2 regions of the Ornithinibacillus liuyingii genome follow, and region 2 is predicted to be linked to the other one. Evidence: a T-box and tRNA genes for the amino acid it is inferred to sense, from the RefSeq annotation. Region 2 holds a T-box; the other holds one or more tRNA genes.
The links. The T-box of region 2 lies ahead of tyrS (tyrosine--tRNA ligase). A T-box ahead of a tRNA ligase gene usually reads a tRNA of that ligase, here a tRNA-Tyr.
Positions count from the first base shown of each region.

Region 1: it has a tRNA-Tyr gene. The T-box ahead of tyrS (tyrosine--tRNA ligase) is inferred to sense a tRNA for this amino acid. The anticodon was not compared.

Region 1 is NZ_JBPWOS010000010.1:179,170-188,120, forward strand. Features, by position in the region: gene rocF (arginase) at 1-530, opposite strand, end outside; gene ACSKT4_RS14755 (phosphomevalonate kinase) at 646-1,761, opposite strand; gene mvaD (diphosphomevalonate decarboxylase) at 1,754-2,746, opposite strand; gene mvk (mevalonate kinase) at 2,777-3,757, opposite strand; gene ACSKT4_RS14770 (hydroxymethylglutaryl-CoA reductase, degradative) at 3,754-5,043, opposite strand; tRNA gene ACSKT4_RS14775 (tRNA-Lys) at 5,211-5,283, opposite strand; tRNA gene ACSKT4_RS14780 (tRNA-Gln) at 5,531-5,602, opposite strand; tRNA gene ACSKT4_RS14785 (tRNA-Tyr) at 5,613-5,696, opposite strand; tRNA gene ACSKT4_RS14790 (tRNA-Thr) at 5,735-5,810, opposite strand; tRNA gene ACSKT4_RS14795 (tRNA-Val) at 5,986-6,061, opposite strand; tRNA gene ACSKT4_RS14800 (tRNA-Glu) at 6,065-6,139, opposite strand; gene fabI (enoyl-ACP reductase FabI) at 6,379-7,155, shown strand; gene ACSKT4_RS14810 (YwaF family protein) at 7,250-7,981, shown strand; partial or broken gene ACSKT4_RS14815 (transposase) at 8,329-8,605, opposite strand; tRNA gene ACSKT4_RS14820 (tRNA-Thr) at 8,753-8,825, opposite strand; tRNA gene ACSKT4_RS14825 (tRNA-Asn) at 8,850-8,924, opposite strand.
Region 2 is NZ_JBPWOS010000005.1:32,251-41,201, reverse strand. Features, by position in the region: gene ACSKT4_RS07880 (DUF6241 domain-containing protein) at 1-281, shown strand, start outside; gene tyrS (tyrosine--tRNA ligase) at 432-1,706, opposite strand; T-box leader at 1,765-1,981, opposite strand; gene ACSKT4_RS07870 (transglycosylase domain-containing protein) at 2,102-5,104, shown strand; gene ACSKT4_RS07865 (GNAT family N-acetyltransferase) at 5,351-6,004, shown strand; gene ACSKT4_RS07860 (acetoin utilization AcuB family protein) at 6,004-6,657, shown strand; gene ACSKT4_RS07855 (acetoin utilization protein AcuC) at 6,654-7,808, shown strand; gene motS (flagellar motor protein MotS) at 8,037-8,816, opposite strand; gene motP (flagellar motor protein MotP) at 8,806-8,951, opposite strand, start outside.

The DNA of each region.
Region 1 (8,951 bases), on a different contig from region 2:
TCTAATGATCTTGCGCCAATTATTACGATATTTTCTGGCTTCACCTTAGGAGCGTATTGATATAGATTGGTAAGTCTTTCATGTCCAAGTCCTAGACTGACAGCAAGTGGCATACCGTGAATATTTCCAGATGGAGATGTTTCACTCGTATTCAAATCCCCGTGAGCATCATACCAAATTACCCCTAAATTCTCATAATGTTTGGAAATTCCAGCTAAGCTTCCAATAGCTATACTATGGTCTCCTCCTAACACTAGGGGGAACCTACCTTTATTTATTTCTGCATCCACCATTTCCGCTAATGTTTCATTTGCCTCTATGACTTGCTCTAAATTTTTTAGTTTCGTTCCATCCTCATATTTATCCGGACGATTTATCGGTATATCCCCTAAATCGTGAATATCATAGTTTAAATCTTGTAAGCGCTCAATTGCGCCAGCATAACGAAGTGCACTTGGTCCCATATCTACTCCACGACGACTTTGTCCTAAATCCATTGGGACACCGATTAAAGATATTTTATTTTTCATAATAAAAAGCCACCTCCATATAATATTATTTTACCTTAGATTATAAAAACGACTCAACTCGACAATTTTTCGAATATTTATTCATACTCCATCCACGAAAGAAAGCATCGCCACATTAGGGCGATGCCTTCTCTATAGGGGTAGCTCCATTAAAATACGGTTGAAGTTCTAACGGAATAATTCCTGCTTCTTCCCAAACATGGGTTAAATGATTAGCGCTCTCTATAGATGGCATAAAAGCAATTCCACAGTCACCGCCTCCGGCTCCGGATTGCTTTGCAGCTCCTCCAAGTTCTTCAGCTAGATTACATAATTGTGTTATCATAGATGTTTCTAGTTCTGTTTGCGCCTCTTTTCCTACCGTTACCAATGCAGCTCTGTTTTGCTTGATACCTTGCAATAGTTGTGGAAGGTTCTCCGTTTGAACTCCTTTTAGGAAGTGTTCAACTGCTTCCTCACTATCTCGTAAAAAATCCTGATATTTATTAAAATTACGTTCTTTCAATTGTAATATTTGATTTACTAAATTTCCTGTTGATGCTGGACTACCGGTCCAACCAACACGGATATGGATATGTTCCAGCAACGTTATCGGTTTAATAGATAAGTATTTCCAATCCATTTCTAGTAGTTCTAATAAAGTATGCGATTCTTCGTATTTCTCTCTTAACCAATCTGCTTGGAAGGAGGAATACTGAATAATCCCACCATATGCACTAGCAGCCACATCCGCTCCAGAGCCATTACCTTGTGCTGCAATATGCGATATTGCGGCAAGTTTAAATATCAGTAATGGTTCTGGTTTTTTTTTCATATGATACTGCAAGATAGCTGTTATGACCCCAACCACTACAGCAGCACTAGAACCAAGACCGAATTTTTTACCTGTGCTTTTATCATCTAATTCGCTCTTTACCCGAAGCGAAAAATTCTCGATAGTAGTTCCACGCTCTGCTAAATACTTACAGGCGATCGTCATTGCCTCTTGGACAAAATCAACACGTTTATCCTCAGAGTCAATTTTCACCTGGTCATTAGTAAATACCCAATTCAAGTTAGTTAGTTGAAGTTTTTCTAGTGTTAGTTGATTCCTTTCACTAGGCTTTATATCGACATATACAAAGCGGTTAACAGCCATGGCAATTAGCTTGTGATAAGGCTCGAGCACCGCAAACTCTCCAGCAATCATTAATTTTCCAGGGACTTGAATCGTTATTGTTGAATTAGACAAGTTCCTCATCCTCTAGATACTTTATTCCTTGCCCGACTCGACTTAATCTTACATCTGTTACACCTGAAATATTGCGAAGCGTTTCGAGCACCTTCTCCTCATCCTGTGGTAGGTATAACACTTTTACATTAGGCCCCGCATCGATGGTAAAGTATGCTGGAACTCCTGTACTGCGTAATTCCTGTACAGTCTGCATAACAGACATCGTCGTGTCTAACCAGTATGTGAAGGGAGGATTTGCTCCAAGTGTTGTAGCATGCATCTTCAGACAGTTCGCCTCCGCAACTTCCCCAACCTTATGAAAGTCTCTCTCCAGAATTCCTTGTTTTATTGCTTCTAAATCAGATGGAATACTTTCAACCCATCCTTTAAAAAAGGGTGACGTTTCAACCGTCCGCTTCATCCCTGACCTGCTGGATACTTTTTTCATTTTTGCATTGAGAACCACCGCAGCAACTCTAATGTCCCAATGGTCTTTCGGAGCTACTGGCACTGCAAAGGAATCAGATCCGTCTTCCATCTCCCCTTTTTGCCATTCGGCAAATCCACCAAAGATAGAACGACATGCAGAACCAGAGCCTTGGCGGGTTAAGCGAGATAGTTCCGATTCAGTCAGGCTCAACCCAATTGCTTTCGTCGCGGCAGCTGCAAGTGCAGCAAAGCCTGATGCAGAAGAAGCAAAACCCGCTGCAGTGGGAACCGCATTTATCGATTTTACTTCTGCATATAGTTGCTTCCCAGCTATATCTCGAACTTTATTAAGAAAGTTCGTTACTCGGTTGTATTGCTCACCTACTACCACCTCATCATTTAAGGTAAAGGTATCCTTTGTTAGTTCCGGCTTATACGAAACAGTAGTTGTCGTATAAAATCCATCCAACGTTACGGATAAACTATTATTAGTAGGTAAAATTAATGCTTCATCACGCTTTCCCCAATATTTGATTAATGCAATATTGGTATGCGCTTTTGCAGTTGCTTTCATGACTGTTCCCCTTTTCAAAGCCATTTCTTATTAATCTTGCTTTCTTAAGACAAATGGCCAAACAGCTTGCGCACCAAATTCTTTTAGCTTATCTGCTAGTTGCCTTGAATGTAACTCATTCTTGGCAAGCGCAATCACACAGCCACCATTGCCAGCACCAGTTAATTTTGCACCTAGCGCTCCTTCTTTACGAGCAAAGTTAATTAATCGATCTAGTCCCTCATCACTAACGCCTAGCGCAACTAATTCCTTTTGCGCCTCATTTAACATTTGGCCTAATAAATTCTTACCGGCCTTTTCTAATGCGTGTTTAGCTAAATGAGTTAATTCCCCGATTCGTTCAATTTTGGCCTGAATCTTCTTAGGAGCTTTCTTTAAAAGATGAGCAACCGATTCCACGGCTGAGCGTGTGTCACCAATACGACCTGAATCCGCTACAATAAAATGAAAATCCTCTCCAGGACTTATATAGCTTACTGGATTTTCCTTTTCGAACCATACCGGAGATTCCGAGGTTATCGTTAATGTATCAATCCCACTCGGAGAACCATGAGCAAACTTCTCTGCAATATTAGCAAAATGTAATAATTCTCTTTCTGTATACGTCACATTTGCATAAGAAAATAACGATCGAATAATAGCGATTGCGACCGATGCGCTAGATCCTAATCCTTTTCCAGGTGGTATAGAGGATTTTATTTTAATGACTAGATCCTTTTTAGGAAGTCCTAAATATTTTAAGGTTTCATGAATGCTGTTTACAATTCCTTCTAATGTAAGTGGCGCAGAATCCATCGGCCCATTATAAAAGGTACTGTCGAACTTAATTGGCCCTTTATGAAATTCAATTACAGATTCTACTCCTACTAACGGAAATGGTATTGCGATTGCTGGTTGTCCGTGTACAACTGCATGCTCACCAATTAAGATTAGTTTGCTATTCGCAATTCCAATTCCACTTTTTTCTGTTGTTATTAGTTTATTTGTGATTGTTAGTTTTTCTGTACTCATTTTGAATATTGTTCCACCAATTCTTTAGCTTTACCTACACGGATTTCCTTTAACTTAACTAATTGTTCAGCTATAATATCAATCATCTCCCCAGTAGCGCCAGCAGCTATCGCAACAGATCGAGAATGCAGGGCCATATGACCTTTTTGAATTCCATCTGTTACTAGAGCTTTTAAAGCACCGAGATTTTGTGCTAAACCTACTGCAACAATAATTTGTGCAAGCTCGGAAGCAGATTCTATATTTAACATTTTATGCGCTAATTGTGAAATCGGATGTACACGAATCGCTCCACCTACTGTGCCAATAGACATTGGTAATTCTAATTCTCCTACCAAATTACCCTCCTGATCAACTGACCATTTCGTCATGGAACGATAACTTCCAAAACGTGATGCATAGGCATGAGCTCCCGCTTCAACCGCACGCCAATCATTACCAGTTGCAATGACAACTGGATCAATACCATTCATAATCCCTTTATTATGTGTTACTGCCCGATATGGGTCAGAGTCTGCGAATTCAAATGCATGCACTACACCATCACGCACTTCTTCACCAGAGTATTCGCCTGTAGCTAATAATTTAGGGGGGATAACACATGTTGCTTTTGCGATACAGCGATCAGCAAGATTAGATAAAATACGTAAGTATACTTTACCTGCCGTAAGCTCTTCGACTGTCGGAGCCAACGATTCAACCATAGTGTTAATAATATTCGCGCCCATTGCGTCACATGTATCAATATATAAATGTAATACAAGCATTGTTCCGTAGCTGGAATCAGGCGAATCATTTAGAATACGTACATCTAAATCCCTTGCTCCCCCACCTCTAGCTACAATGCTAGGATAAGCAGCATTAGCTGCCTCCATTAATTCATTTTTAGCTTCTAACAATACATTCTTTGCAGCATCGAAATCTGGACAACCAACTACTTGGATTTGTCCAATCATGACTCTATCTGAAGCTTCTGTTTTAAAACCACCTGCATCTCTTACAATTTTAGCAATGTGACTTGCAGAAGCGACAATTGATGGTTCCTCAACAACCATTGGTATTATATAGTCTTTCCCGTTAATTAAGAAGTTCAATCCTAAACCTAACGGAAGTGGGAATGTCCCTATAACATTCTCAATCATTTTATCTGCAGTATCGATTGGTAATGCCTCCTGTGATGTTAAGACGCTTAAGTCATCTTCAGATAGCTCAAGTGCCTCCTGCAACAGCTCTCTTCGTTCTTCAACTGTTCTTTTATAAAATCCAGGAATCCTAGAAGATCTCATACCAACCATCCTTTAATAGTATCTATTTATTTAGTAAGAACTTGTTTCATTCTTTATTTTAGATAAAGAATTACTCTATCTATTATGTTAAAAAACAGTATAAAATGCAAATAAAAAAAAGGTTACGAAAGAATCGCAACCTTGCATGATTTCACGTATTTATATGATGAGCCATGAAGGATTCGAACCTTCGACCCTCTGATTAAAAGTCAGATGCTCTACCGACTGAGCTAATGGCTCACATTATCAAGTGGTTCTAAGTTAGTTTGAGCCTTTTTAAAGTCGACCCCTGCATCTTCTAGCTTATTCAAGATGTGTATGCTTCGGGGTTACTCGTTGCTTATTCGGTGGGAGTATTGCTCGTTGCTCTACCGACTGAGCTAATGGCCCACATTATCAATTGGTTCTAAGTTAGTTTGAGCCTTTTTATATAATCGGCGGCTTCTTTGTGTTCCATAAATAAAAAAGTCCCAGAAAATAAAAAAAGCTGGGCTACCAGGATTCGAACCTGGGAATCACGGGACCAAAACCCGTTGCCTTACCGCTTGGCTATAGCCCAATAATCTAAATGGTGGAGGGGGGCAGATTCGAACTGCCGAACCCGAAGGAGCGGATTTACAGTCCGCCGCGTTTAGCCACTTCGCTACCCCTCCATATAGTTAACATATTAATATGTTTTTATACAAAAAAATGGTGCCGGCCAGAGGACTTGAACCCCCAACCTACTGATTACAAGTCAGTTGCTCTACCAATTGAGCTAGGCCGGCATGGTATTAACTCACCTATTCATTTTGTCACGTTTGCCTGATGACCCCTGTATCTCCCAGCATATTCATGGATGTGTATGCTTCGGGGTTACTCGTAGCTGATTCGGTAGAAGTATTGCTCGTTGCTCTACCAATTGAGCTAGGCCGGCATGGTGAAGAACTATCTAGGTTTAAATGGTGGAGGATGCAGGGCTCGAACCTGCGACCCCCTGCTTGTAAGGCAGGTGCTCTCCCAGCTGAGCTAATCCTCCACATGGTGACCCGTACGGGATTCGAACCCGTGTTACCGCCGTGAAAGGGCGGTGTCTTAACCGCTTGACCAACGGGCCAGTTCATTTATTTAACTTGTCTTAGCAGTCAACGAATTTTATTATATACAGATTTCCACACTTTGTAAAGAGAAAAATGATATTTTTTTATAAAAAAATTTTCTGCCCCGTAAAACCCTTGATACACAAGGGATTATCCCCCTAATAAAATTAATAAATTAAGAAATAAATTGGTTTTTCATTTAAAAAATGATAAATTATAGTTAGGTACTAATAGTTAATCACAATGGAGGTTCCAAATGACTGAACTATTAAAGGATAAAAACATTGTTGTTATGGGTGTTGCCAACGAAAGAAGTATTGCATGGGGTATTACAAAATCACTCCATAATGCTGGAGCAAACCTTATATTTACAAACAGGCAAGAAAGATCGTATAAAAAACTAACTAAGTTATTAGAACAAAATGATATCGAGGCTAAACTCATCGTTACTTGTGATGTTGCGGACGATGCAAGTATAAGCAACGCTTTTAATGAGATAAAAGAAAAGGTTGGGGTTATACACGGCCTTGTCCATGCCGTCGCATTTGCAAACCGCGATGAACTAAAAGGTGATTTCAGCGATACATCAAGAGAAGGATTTTTATTAGCACAGGATATTAGTGCATTTTCCTTAGTTGCTGTCACAAAAGCAGCAAAAGAACTAATGACTGAAGGTGGCAGTATCGTTACGCAAACATATTTAGGTTCTGAAAAAGTAATTCCTAACTATAATGTAATGGGAGTTGCCAAAGCCTCTCTAGAAGCAAGTGTTAGATACCTAGCCGAAGATGTTGGAAAACATGGTATTCGCGTAAACGCAGTATCTGCTGGACCTATTCGGACTTTAGCAGCAAAAGGGGTTTCTGGGTTTAACGAGAAACTAGGCATGGTGGAAGAAAAAGCACCTTTACGCCGTAATGTTGACCAGGATCAAGTTGGAGACGCTACCCTATTCTTTATCAGTGATCTTTCTCGTGGTGTAACCGGAGAGGTACTACATGTCGATTCAGGTTACCACATAATTGGTGGCTAATTTCACTAATCAATAATCAATCATAGACGCTTACTAAAAATGCTTTAGTAAGCGTTGTTTTCTATTTAGATAAGGATATACAGGGGGGATTTGAATGGGAGAGTGGTTTACTAGTAAGGCAGTATCATCTTTTCATTTATGGGGTATCCACCACCTATTCATGGTATTCTTATTTATTTTTGGAGCTGTATTATTACTATTTTGCTCCAACAAATGGATTACCAATAAAAGGACATCCAATTTTTTTAGGATAGGGTTATTGATCATCTTAGTTTCCTCTGAACTTAGTTATCAAACATGGGGGGTATTAAACGGCAGTTGGAATCCGCGTGAATTCCTTCCCTTTCAACTATGTAGCATAGCGGGAATCGTTACTATGCTTGCACTACTAACCAAAAATAAGAAAATCATTCAAGTTATCCTATTCATCGGCATTGTACCTTCCTTCCTTGCGGTAGTAACACCAGAATTACACCATGGTTTTCCTCATTTTCGATTTTGGCAGTTTTTTATACACCATCTCATATTATCTTGGGCTTGTATATTTTTAGTCCTAACATCTACGTTAAAAATCACCTTTAAAAAGACAATAGAGTCTTATCTTTACCTTTTATGTTATGCAGCAATTATCGGATTCTTTATCAATCCAATTTTTGACGCCAATTTTCTTTTCTTAGCTAGAACACCTTCAACCAGTACACCGCTAAATTTTCTCGGAGATGGATTTTGGTACTATTTTAATCTTTGTATGGTTGGATTACTTGTATTCATAGCCATCTATGGTGTTTATAATGCGCTATATCAATTCAAGAGAAGAGACAGGTGAAAAAGTCCTCCTGAAACACCAATTACGCTTATACAGCCATTTCTGATTAAATAATGAGATACATTATCTAAAGTGTATAATTAGATGACCATTGAACTACCCCCACTTAACCTCCTTTCAGGATGTTTGAAGTGGGGGATTCTTGGGAACAGAGCGTACTTGTTCGTGGTATTTCTTAACTAACAGCGGTTTCTCTTCTTTACCAAGCTATCCCCGTAGTCCCTACGGTTTTATAGGTTGTTTAAGCCGAAGCTACGATTCGTAACCCTTCGACTAGAATATTTTTACTCGCATTGACATCTCGATCATGATGCATCTGAAATGGATTTTGCTAGTTTATGGTTTCACAACATTCCTTTCGTGTTCAAGTCTTCGATACAGATGACATCGTGTTTTTTGATGATGGCTGTACTTAACTTGTTTAGGAGAAGTTGGCACGTTGATTCAGCACTTTTTCATACAATCTTGCTACATTGCGTTTTTTTTTTGATAGTTTTTGGCGTCGAGTAAGTCGATTCCGTTGTTTTTCGCATGCAGCGCACGTCTGGACAGTTTGCGTTGTTCTCGTTTTAACTTCTTTTCCATGTTGGAAGTGAACTGGTTATTGTCAATTTTGTGACCATCAAAAAACTACCACAGACCTTTTGGAAAAGTGTATGGTAGTTTTTATTATGCCTATAGAATAGATAGAAATCTTCTACGCAGAATACTTCACGAAACAAATAAAAAAACAACCTAACCTCTTTATTTAGAAGTTAAGCTGCTTTAAAGAGCTTCCAAGCGGACTTGAACCGCTGACCCCCACCTTACCATGGTGGTGCTCTACCGACTGAGCTATGGAAGCATAATAGAAAATTAAACATAAAAATGGCTCCACAGGTAGGATTCGAACCTACGACCGATCGGTTAACAGCCGATTGCTCTACCACTGAGCTACTGTGGAATAATATAAATTACGTATCTTTTCATG
Region 2 (8,951 bases):
TCCATGGAATGAGTCACCAAAAAGTAAAGGCTGAGCAAAAATGGGGCTTTTATCAAATAACACCCGAGAGAATACATTGGTTACTTGAAGGTCTTGATGCCACATCACTTAAACATGAGGAAATTTATCGAACTATTTTAGAAAAATGGGCAAAAGGAGATTTCACAACAGCAGACGTTGACCATAATACAATTTGGGAAATACAAGGTGGAAATATCGGAAGGGCAACAGGAGTCCTAACTCCAGAAGAGGAAGAAGCCTATATCCGCACCCAGCGATAATGTATTATTCTATTAACTTACATAAATGAAAAAACCAAACTAATATCAAATCCATGAATTTGATATTAGTTTGGTTTTTGCTAACTTATTAAAGGCATCATGTAATCAAACTGGTTACATTCACTACCCGAGCTTTTTCATAACTTTTACTTAGTTGTTATATTGAATCAAGAAATACTTCTTCTTCCCTCTTCTAATAATCGTAAATTTCCCTTCAATTCGATCTGCTTCAGAAACAACATATTGAAGATCTTGTTTTCGTTCTCCATTAATATAGATAGCACCATTGGTAACATCTTCTCTAGCTTGTCGTTTAGATGATGAAATTTTGGCATTCACCAATAAATCCACAATGCCTATATCTTCCTTATTTGCATGGATTGAAGGAACATCTTTAAATCCTTGTTCAATATCACTTGCAGATAGTGATTTTAAATCTCCACTAAACAATGAAGCTGTAATTTTCTGTGCTTGTTCAACTGCTTCTTGACTATGAACCATTCTAGTCATTTCTTCAGCTAATCGCTTTTGAGCCATTCGGTTTTCTGGATGATTTTCCACTTCTTGTTCTAACTCATGTAGTTCATCTTCATTCAGGAATGTAAAGTAGCGTAAGAACTTCATTACATCGCGGTCATCCGTATTTATCCAGAATTGATAGAACTCATATGGACTCGTCTTTTCTGGGTCTAACCAAATCGCACCACCTGCAGTTTTTCCAAATTTAGTTCCATCTGCCTTTGTAATCAGTGGCACTGTAAGACCAAATACTTTTACTTCATCTTCCTCATTTTCTCTTGCTCGACGGATTAATTCCATACCAGCTGTAATGTTACCCCATTGGTCGCTTCCACCAATTTGCAATGTACAATTTTCTCGTGTATATAATTGTTGAAAATCTAAGGATTGTAAAATCATATAACTAAATTCTGTAAAGGAAATCCCTTGTTCAATACGAGCAGAAACAGATTCTTTAGCAAGCATGTAATTGACACCAAAATGTTTACCCGCATCACGCAAGAAATCAATAACTGTCATGCTTCCCAACCATTCATGGTTATTTCTTACTACTACTTCATTCTCATTCTGATCTACTTCAAGTATTTTAGATATTTGTTGTTTTATGCTTTCACTATACCCTTTTACTACTTCTTCCGTATTTAAAGAGCGCTCTGTTGAACGACCACTAGGGTCACCAATCATTCCTGTACCGCCACCAACTAAAGCAATCGGTCTATGTCCTACCTTTTGGAATCGTTTTAACATCACTAATGGTACAAGATGTCCTATGTGTAAGCTATCCGCAGTTGGATCAAAACCACAATATAATGTTACTTCATTTTCAGCTAAATGCTTTTCTAATCCTTCTCTATCGGTAACCTGATTAATTAACCCTCTTGTTTCTAATTCTTCTAAAATATGCATCTTTACTCACACTCCAACTTTTTCTTTTAAAAAACAAAAAAACCCATTCCTTATGTAAATAAGGGACGAGTTAAACACGCGGTACCACCCTTGTTGCAGAATTCTGCCACTTTGGGGTTGTTAACGATGACTTTCACCGTCTTAATTTCACCTAATAGGCTCATTAAGATTGCTCCAGAATTGTAATTCGTACGCAAATATTTACTGGTTCCCACCAACCACCAGTTCTCTTGGAAAGGGATTTGCAATACTACTGTTTCCTTCATTGCTTTCAAATATAGTATTACACATATCATATAAAATATATTTCAAAAATGCAACGTTTTTTTAAATTACAGTACCTACTCTTTTTCTACTATGCTATAATAATGCTTGGAATAATAGGAGGTTTTATCGTGGATTTTAAACACTTTTTTCAAAATGTTGGAACCAAGGTAAAAACGGTTTGGAACACTGGAAAAATCCAACGTGTTTCCCGAATTACATATGATGTCATCTGGAATGTTATCTTATTTTTTATCATATTAGGGACCATTGGAATGTTTTTAGGTGCAGGAATCGGGTTTGGATATTTTGCTTCTCTTGTAAAAGATGAACCGATTAGGTCATACGAAAGTATGGAAAAAGATATCTATAACTATGAAGAGACTTCCAAACTGTATTTTGCAGGAGATATTTATATCGGTGATATTCAATCTGATCTTCACCGTGAAGAGACCAAACTAGAAAACATATCCCCTACTTTAATAGAGGCTGTCTTGGCTACAGAAGATGAATTCTTCTACGAGCATAATGGAGTTGTACCAAAGGCCATCATTCGGGCCTTAGTCCAAGAGTTTACGAACTCTGACATGAAATCTGGTGGTAGTACGTTAACACAACAATTAATTAAAAACCAGATTTTGACAAATGAAGTATCGTTTGATAGAAAAGCAAAAGAAATATTACTAGCTATGCGGTTAGAACAGTTCTTTAGTAAAGATGAAATATTAGAGGCTTATTTAAATATTATCCCTTATGGGCGTAGTGCTAATGGTAGGATTATCGCAGGTGTTCAAACTGCCGCACAGGAACTCTTTGGTGTCGATGCAAACGAGGTAAACTTACCACAAGCTGCATTTCTTGCCGGCCTACCACAAGGTCCTTCTTATTATACGCCATATAAAAGTGGTGGCGGTTTAAAGGATGAAGAAGGGCTAGCTCCTGGTGTTAATCGTATGAAAGTCGTGCTTAGTCGTATGTATGAATCAGGGAAAATAACAGAAAAGGAATATCAAGAAGCATTAAAGTATGATATTACAAAAGATTTTGTAACAGAATCAGAATCAACACTTGATAAATATCCACATTTGACTATTGAATTAGAAGAAAGAGCTAGTGAAATCTTGACTTATGTGTTAGCTGAAAAGAATGGCTACACGAAGGAAGATTTAGATGACAATCATGAGCTCAAAGAAGAATATGCCATATTAGCCAATCGAGACTTACGTAGAAATGGCTATAATATCCATTCGACGATTGATAAGGATATCTATGATGCTTGGCAAGAAGTTGCCAAGAACTTTAAACATTATGGACCAGATTCAACAAAGCAAGTTGTCGATCCTAGTACAGGTGAAGTAATTGAACGCCAACGAGTAGAGGCCGCTGCGGAATTAATCGAAAATTCCACTGGTAGAATCATTAGTTTTCTTGGCGGACGAGGATTTAGCTATGATAATCAGTTAAATTATGCTACAAGGGCAAAGAGATCGAACGGAAGTACAATGAAACCATTATTAGTGTTTGCTCCAGCTATGGAAAAAGGAGTCGTTCAGCCAGGTACACCAATTGCAGACGTTGAAACGTCATGGGGTAGTTGGACTCCACAAAACTTCGACAATAGCTATCATGGTATTTTACCTGTTCGGAATCATTTAATGAATTCCTATAATGTTCCAGCTATAAAAGTCTATACGCAAATAATGAATGACAATCCAGTTGAACAATACCTTCGCAAAATGGGAATTACCTCTATCGGGGACGATGAATATGCACATCAAGCCCTTGCTATTGGGGGGACATCAACTGGTATAACGATTGAAGAAAACACAAATGCATATGTTACATTTGCAAATGGTGGTAACTTTGTCGATGCTTATATGATTGAGAAAATTACTACTCAAGATGGAGAGGTTGTTTACGAACATAAGAGTGAACCTGTCGAAGTGTTTACTCCTCAGACGAGTTATTTAACACTTGATATGATGAGAGATGTTGTTAAGCAAGGATCAGCATCCTATCTTCCAGGTCAGTTAAAGTATAAAAATGTCGATTGGGCAGGTAAAACTGGTACATCACAATATACACATGATGTCCATTTCGTTGGATCAAATCCAAATGTTACAATGGGTGCATGGTTAGGATACAGAATTGGCCAGTCTCTAGTATGTGATAGCTGCGAGTTGCACCATACAAATCGTAATTTAAAATTATGGGCAGAACTGATCAATGTAGCTTCTGATATAAATCCTGATTTAATAGCACCTTCAGAGAAGTTTCAACGGCCAGATGGAATCGTTTCTCGTAGCTACTGTGCAACATCTGGAATGCTTCCATCTGATCTATGTAATGAGGCTGGACTTGTTTCAAGTGATATATTTAATGCTAAATTTGTTCCAACACAAGTAGATGATAGTTTGAGACGAGGATCTTATGTCTTGGTGGATGGGAAAGCCGTACTGGCAGGGCCGAATACACCGAAAGAATTCATTCAAGATGACGGGCTATCATTTAATCCTGAATGGCTAATTCGAAATCAATACGATAAGTTGAGAGATATTACTCAGTTATTCCCTTCCATTAGGAGAGAAGCATGGGAGAAAATAACTATACCAAATACCAAAGGGTTTAACTCTATGATAAATGATGATGGTGTTGCTCCAAAAGCACCAAGTTCACTGAAAAACAGCGGAATGAGCTTAACATGGAATGCTTCTTCTAGTAAAGATGTAGTTGGTTACCGCATCTTTCGCGCTAATGAACCTGGTGAATCATTCAAGCTAATCGGTAGCTCGATTGAAACAAAATTCACCCTGCCCAGTGGTACAGGTGTCTATCACGTTAAAGCAGTAGATTACTTTGGATTGGAGTCCAAAGCTTCTGAAGAAATAGTAATAGGTGATTTCGCGGAATCGGAAGAACCTGATAAACCAGACAAACCAGATAACAAAGATAATAAGGATAAAGATAAGCCAAAAAATCCAAAACCAAATACACCTAAAGACCCTGAAAAACCGAATACTGGTGATGAGGAAGAACCTGTAGATGGTGGCGGAGATAATACTGAACCTAATCCAAATAACCCTCAAGATCCCGGGGAGCAAGAACCTCCAGGTGATGGTGAGGACGAAGGTTAACCCTTCATTTTAAGCTTGTAGAGAGAGTACGTAAATTTTCTCTACAAGCTTTTTTTCATGTAGAATAATCAGGTAAGATAAACTACAAATATAGTCCCTTTCCAGGTAAAGTATAATACGGATGTTCAGATAGAATCCCTACTAAAAGAAAACCTGCCCTTCTTCTTCTTTGTTCTAAAAAAGACTAAAAATTACAACGATAATCCTGTATAATATAATGTAACAAGATAATTCGGTGGTGAAAACATGGAACATATCAAAACGTATAACAAAATGGAACATCAAGTAAAAGATAAGTTACTCATTATTGAAGGACCTATCTCCTCTTTAGAGTTAGCTAGGTACGAATTTCATCCAGATTTAAATTCCTTTCGCCCTGCACCTAACCAATTTCAAGCACTGATGGGTATTGCTGATTTACCTGATGGCCGAATTATCATTGCTAGAGAACAGAACACTATTATTGGTTATGTAACCTACCTTTACCCCGACCCCTTAGAAAGATGGTCAACCTTCCAAATGACTAATTTGATTGAACTAGGGGCTATTGAAGTAATTCCAGACTATCGAGGGGGAAAAGTGGCTTCTAATCTCCTCCATGTTTCCATGATGGATCCTTTTATGGAACATTATATTATTATTTCTACGGAATATTATTGGCACTGGGATTTAAAAGGAACCAATTTAAGTATTTGGGAATATCGCAAAGTAATGGAAAAAATGATGGCTTCTGGTGGACTACTACCTGCTCCAACGGATGACCCTGAAATTATTTCACACCCAGCGAATTGTTTAATGGTACGGATTGGTTCGAAGGTCGATGAAGCATCTATCAACCAATTTGAAAAGCTTAGATTTCTAAAACGATACCAATTACGAAGTTTTAGGGAGGGTCTGTAATGCATGTTGAAGAAATAATGAACCGTAATGTTGTGACTTTAAACCCAACCGATTCCATTGCTAAAGCACACGAATTATTAGTGGAATACAAAATTAGACATATACCAATTGTGGACAAAGATAATTTGGTTGTTGGAATAGTATCAGATCGAGATGTGCGAGACGCAAGCCCATCTATCTTTTCATCTGCTGATTCCAATAGTAATATCTTAGAGAAAGAAATCTCTTCGATTATGTCAAGCCCTGTCTTAACCGCACATCCATTAGATTTTGTTGAAGAGGTAGCTAGAATTTTTTATGACCGAGAAATTGCATGTCTACCTGTTGTTCATCATGACAAACTTGTAGGTGTGATCACGGAGAAGGATTTGCTTTATACGTTAATTCAGCTAACCGGAACCCATGTTCAAAGTTCTCATATAGAAGTGAAAGTTCCACATAAACCAGGTATATTACCTGAAGTTGCATCTATTTTTGGAAAACGAAGTGTTAACATTTCTTCTGTATTAGTTTATCCATTTAGAAATGATCCTGATTATAAAATATTAGTCTTTCGCGTTCAAACAATGAATCCATTACCTATTATCAGAGATTTACGTGATGCAGGGTATGAGTTGATGTGGCCAAATAACATTCCGGAGCCTAGACTATGAATCCAAACATAAAATTTGTTTTTGATTATTCACTTTTAAACTATCACTTCCACGATGAACACCCTTTCAACCAGAAACGAGTAGTACTTACAAAAGATTTACTAGAAAAATCTGGCCAACTATCTGACATTCATATCATCAAACCCCGCGAAGCAGAAGACGATGAAATTCTGTTACTTCATGAACCAGCATATATTCGGGCAGTAAAATCAGCTATGACTTTATCTAAAGATGATTTAAATCGGTTTGGACTAGGTACAGAGGATACTCCCGTCTTCCCAAACATGCATAAAGCAGCTACTCAAATAGTAGGAGCAACACTCACTGCAGTGGATGCCGTATTAAAGGATGGCGCTACTAGAGCAGTGAATTTTGCAGGTGGACTGCATCATGGTTTTAAACGGAGAGCATCAGGATTTTGTATTTACAATGATGCAGCAATTGCTATTCAATACATCCGACAACACTTTCATTTAAAGGTATTATATATCGATACCGATGCCCATCATGGTGATGGCGTACAAGAGGCGTTTTATGATGACCCTAACGTTTGTACCTTTTCTATCCATGAAACAGGAAGGTATCTTTTCCCTGGCACTGGAAAGGTTACAGAACGAGGAATTAAAGAAGGACATGGATACAGCTTCAATTTACCAATAGATGCCTTCACCCAAGATAAATCTTATATCGAGAGTTATGAGACCGCTATTTGGGAAATAGCCGAATTCTTTAAACCAGATATTATCATTACTCAAAACGGTGCAGATTCCCATTTCTATGATCCATTAACACATTTATGCGGTTCTATGACTACCTTTGAAAAAATTCCCGAAGTTGCATTACAAATCAGTAATACGTATTGTAATGGAAGGTGGATTGCATTAGGCGGAGGGGGTTATGATATATGGCGAGTAGTCCCAAGAGCATGGGCACAAATCTGGAATGTTATGAAGGATGAAAAGCCGCTTCAAGGGCTTCTCCCCCCTTCATGGATCCAGGAGTGGCAAACAGAATCGCCAGTAACTTTACCTACAACATGGCACGATAAAACGGAAGAGATCCCGACGATTCCTCGTAAAAAAGAAATTGAAGAGAAAAATAAATCTAACCTAGACTACTTATTAAAGTATACAAAAGTAAAAAGAGGATAAGACATTAAAAGAATAGGAATAGGTAAAGGAAACGATAAGAGATTAATACATCTACCTTTTTAAGGAATAATTCCACATCGAGCCATTACCCAAGAAAATTACGCCTTAGATACCAGCATTCTCATCCTGGGGGCTCTACTCGTGGAGTCTACATATGTACTCAACGCACAACTCTATTAATCGTTTCTTATTTCAACCATACCATTACTTCTTACTGTCTTATCCTCTTTAACTCTCTGTATAGGATTCTTCCAAAATAACTATTTCAACTCTTCTATTTTTGCTTCGATTACTAGCACTATCATTCGGGACAAGAGGTTTTGTGTCACTATAACCGGCAATGGAGAACCTGTCTTCATCCAATTTGTTCTCATCTACTAATAGCCTAACTACACTACTTGCACGTGCTCCAGATAGCTCCCAGTTCGATGGGTATCGGTAACTAGACATTGGTACATCATCCGTATGTCCTTCTACTTTAATATCATTATTGATTTGTGATAGTAAATTCCCTACCTTTGTTAGGAAGGGGTGTGCTGATGGGAGAATATCAGCCTCTCCGGAATCAAATAAAATACTATCCTGTAACACTAATTCTACTCCACGTTCAGAACGATTAGCGGATATTACATGGTTTAGACTATGCTCGTCCAAGTATGCTTCTACTTCGTCCATCAAATTACTTAAAGAATCCTCAGCTGTATCGGAGTCTGGTTTGGACTTTTTATCATCATTAACAGGCATATCAAACTCATTTGTAGTCTGACCCTTTTCTTCCGTGCTTGTGTTTTCCGTAGGATTATCCATCGGGACAGGAGATGGGAAGAAATCAAAAATCATCCGATTCTTAAACGATTCAGAAATCGCTTCAAATTTAGCAGAGTCAATCTGAGACATAGAGAATAGTAAGATGAAAAAAACTAATATTAAAGTGACCATATCGGAGTACGTTACCATCCATTTCGGTGCACCCTTTTTTACGTTTTTTCTTCCTTCTCTACGCTTCATTTAGGCCATCCCCCACATACGAAGACGCTTCTTCGACTGCATCCTTATCCTTCGTATCAACTGATAAAAAGGCTCCTAGCTTCTCTTCGAGTATTCGAGGATTCTGACCTGATTGAACACCAATAACACCTTCAA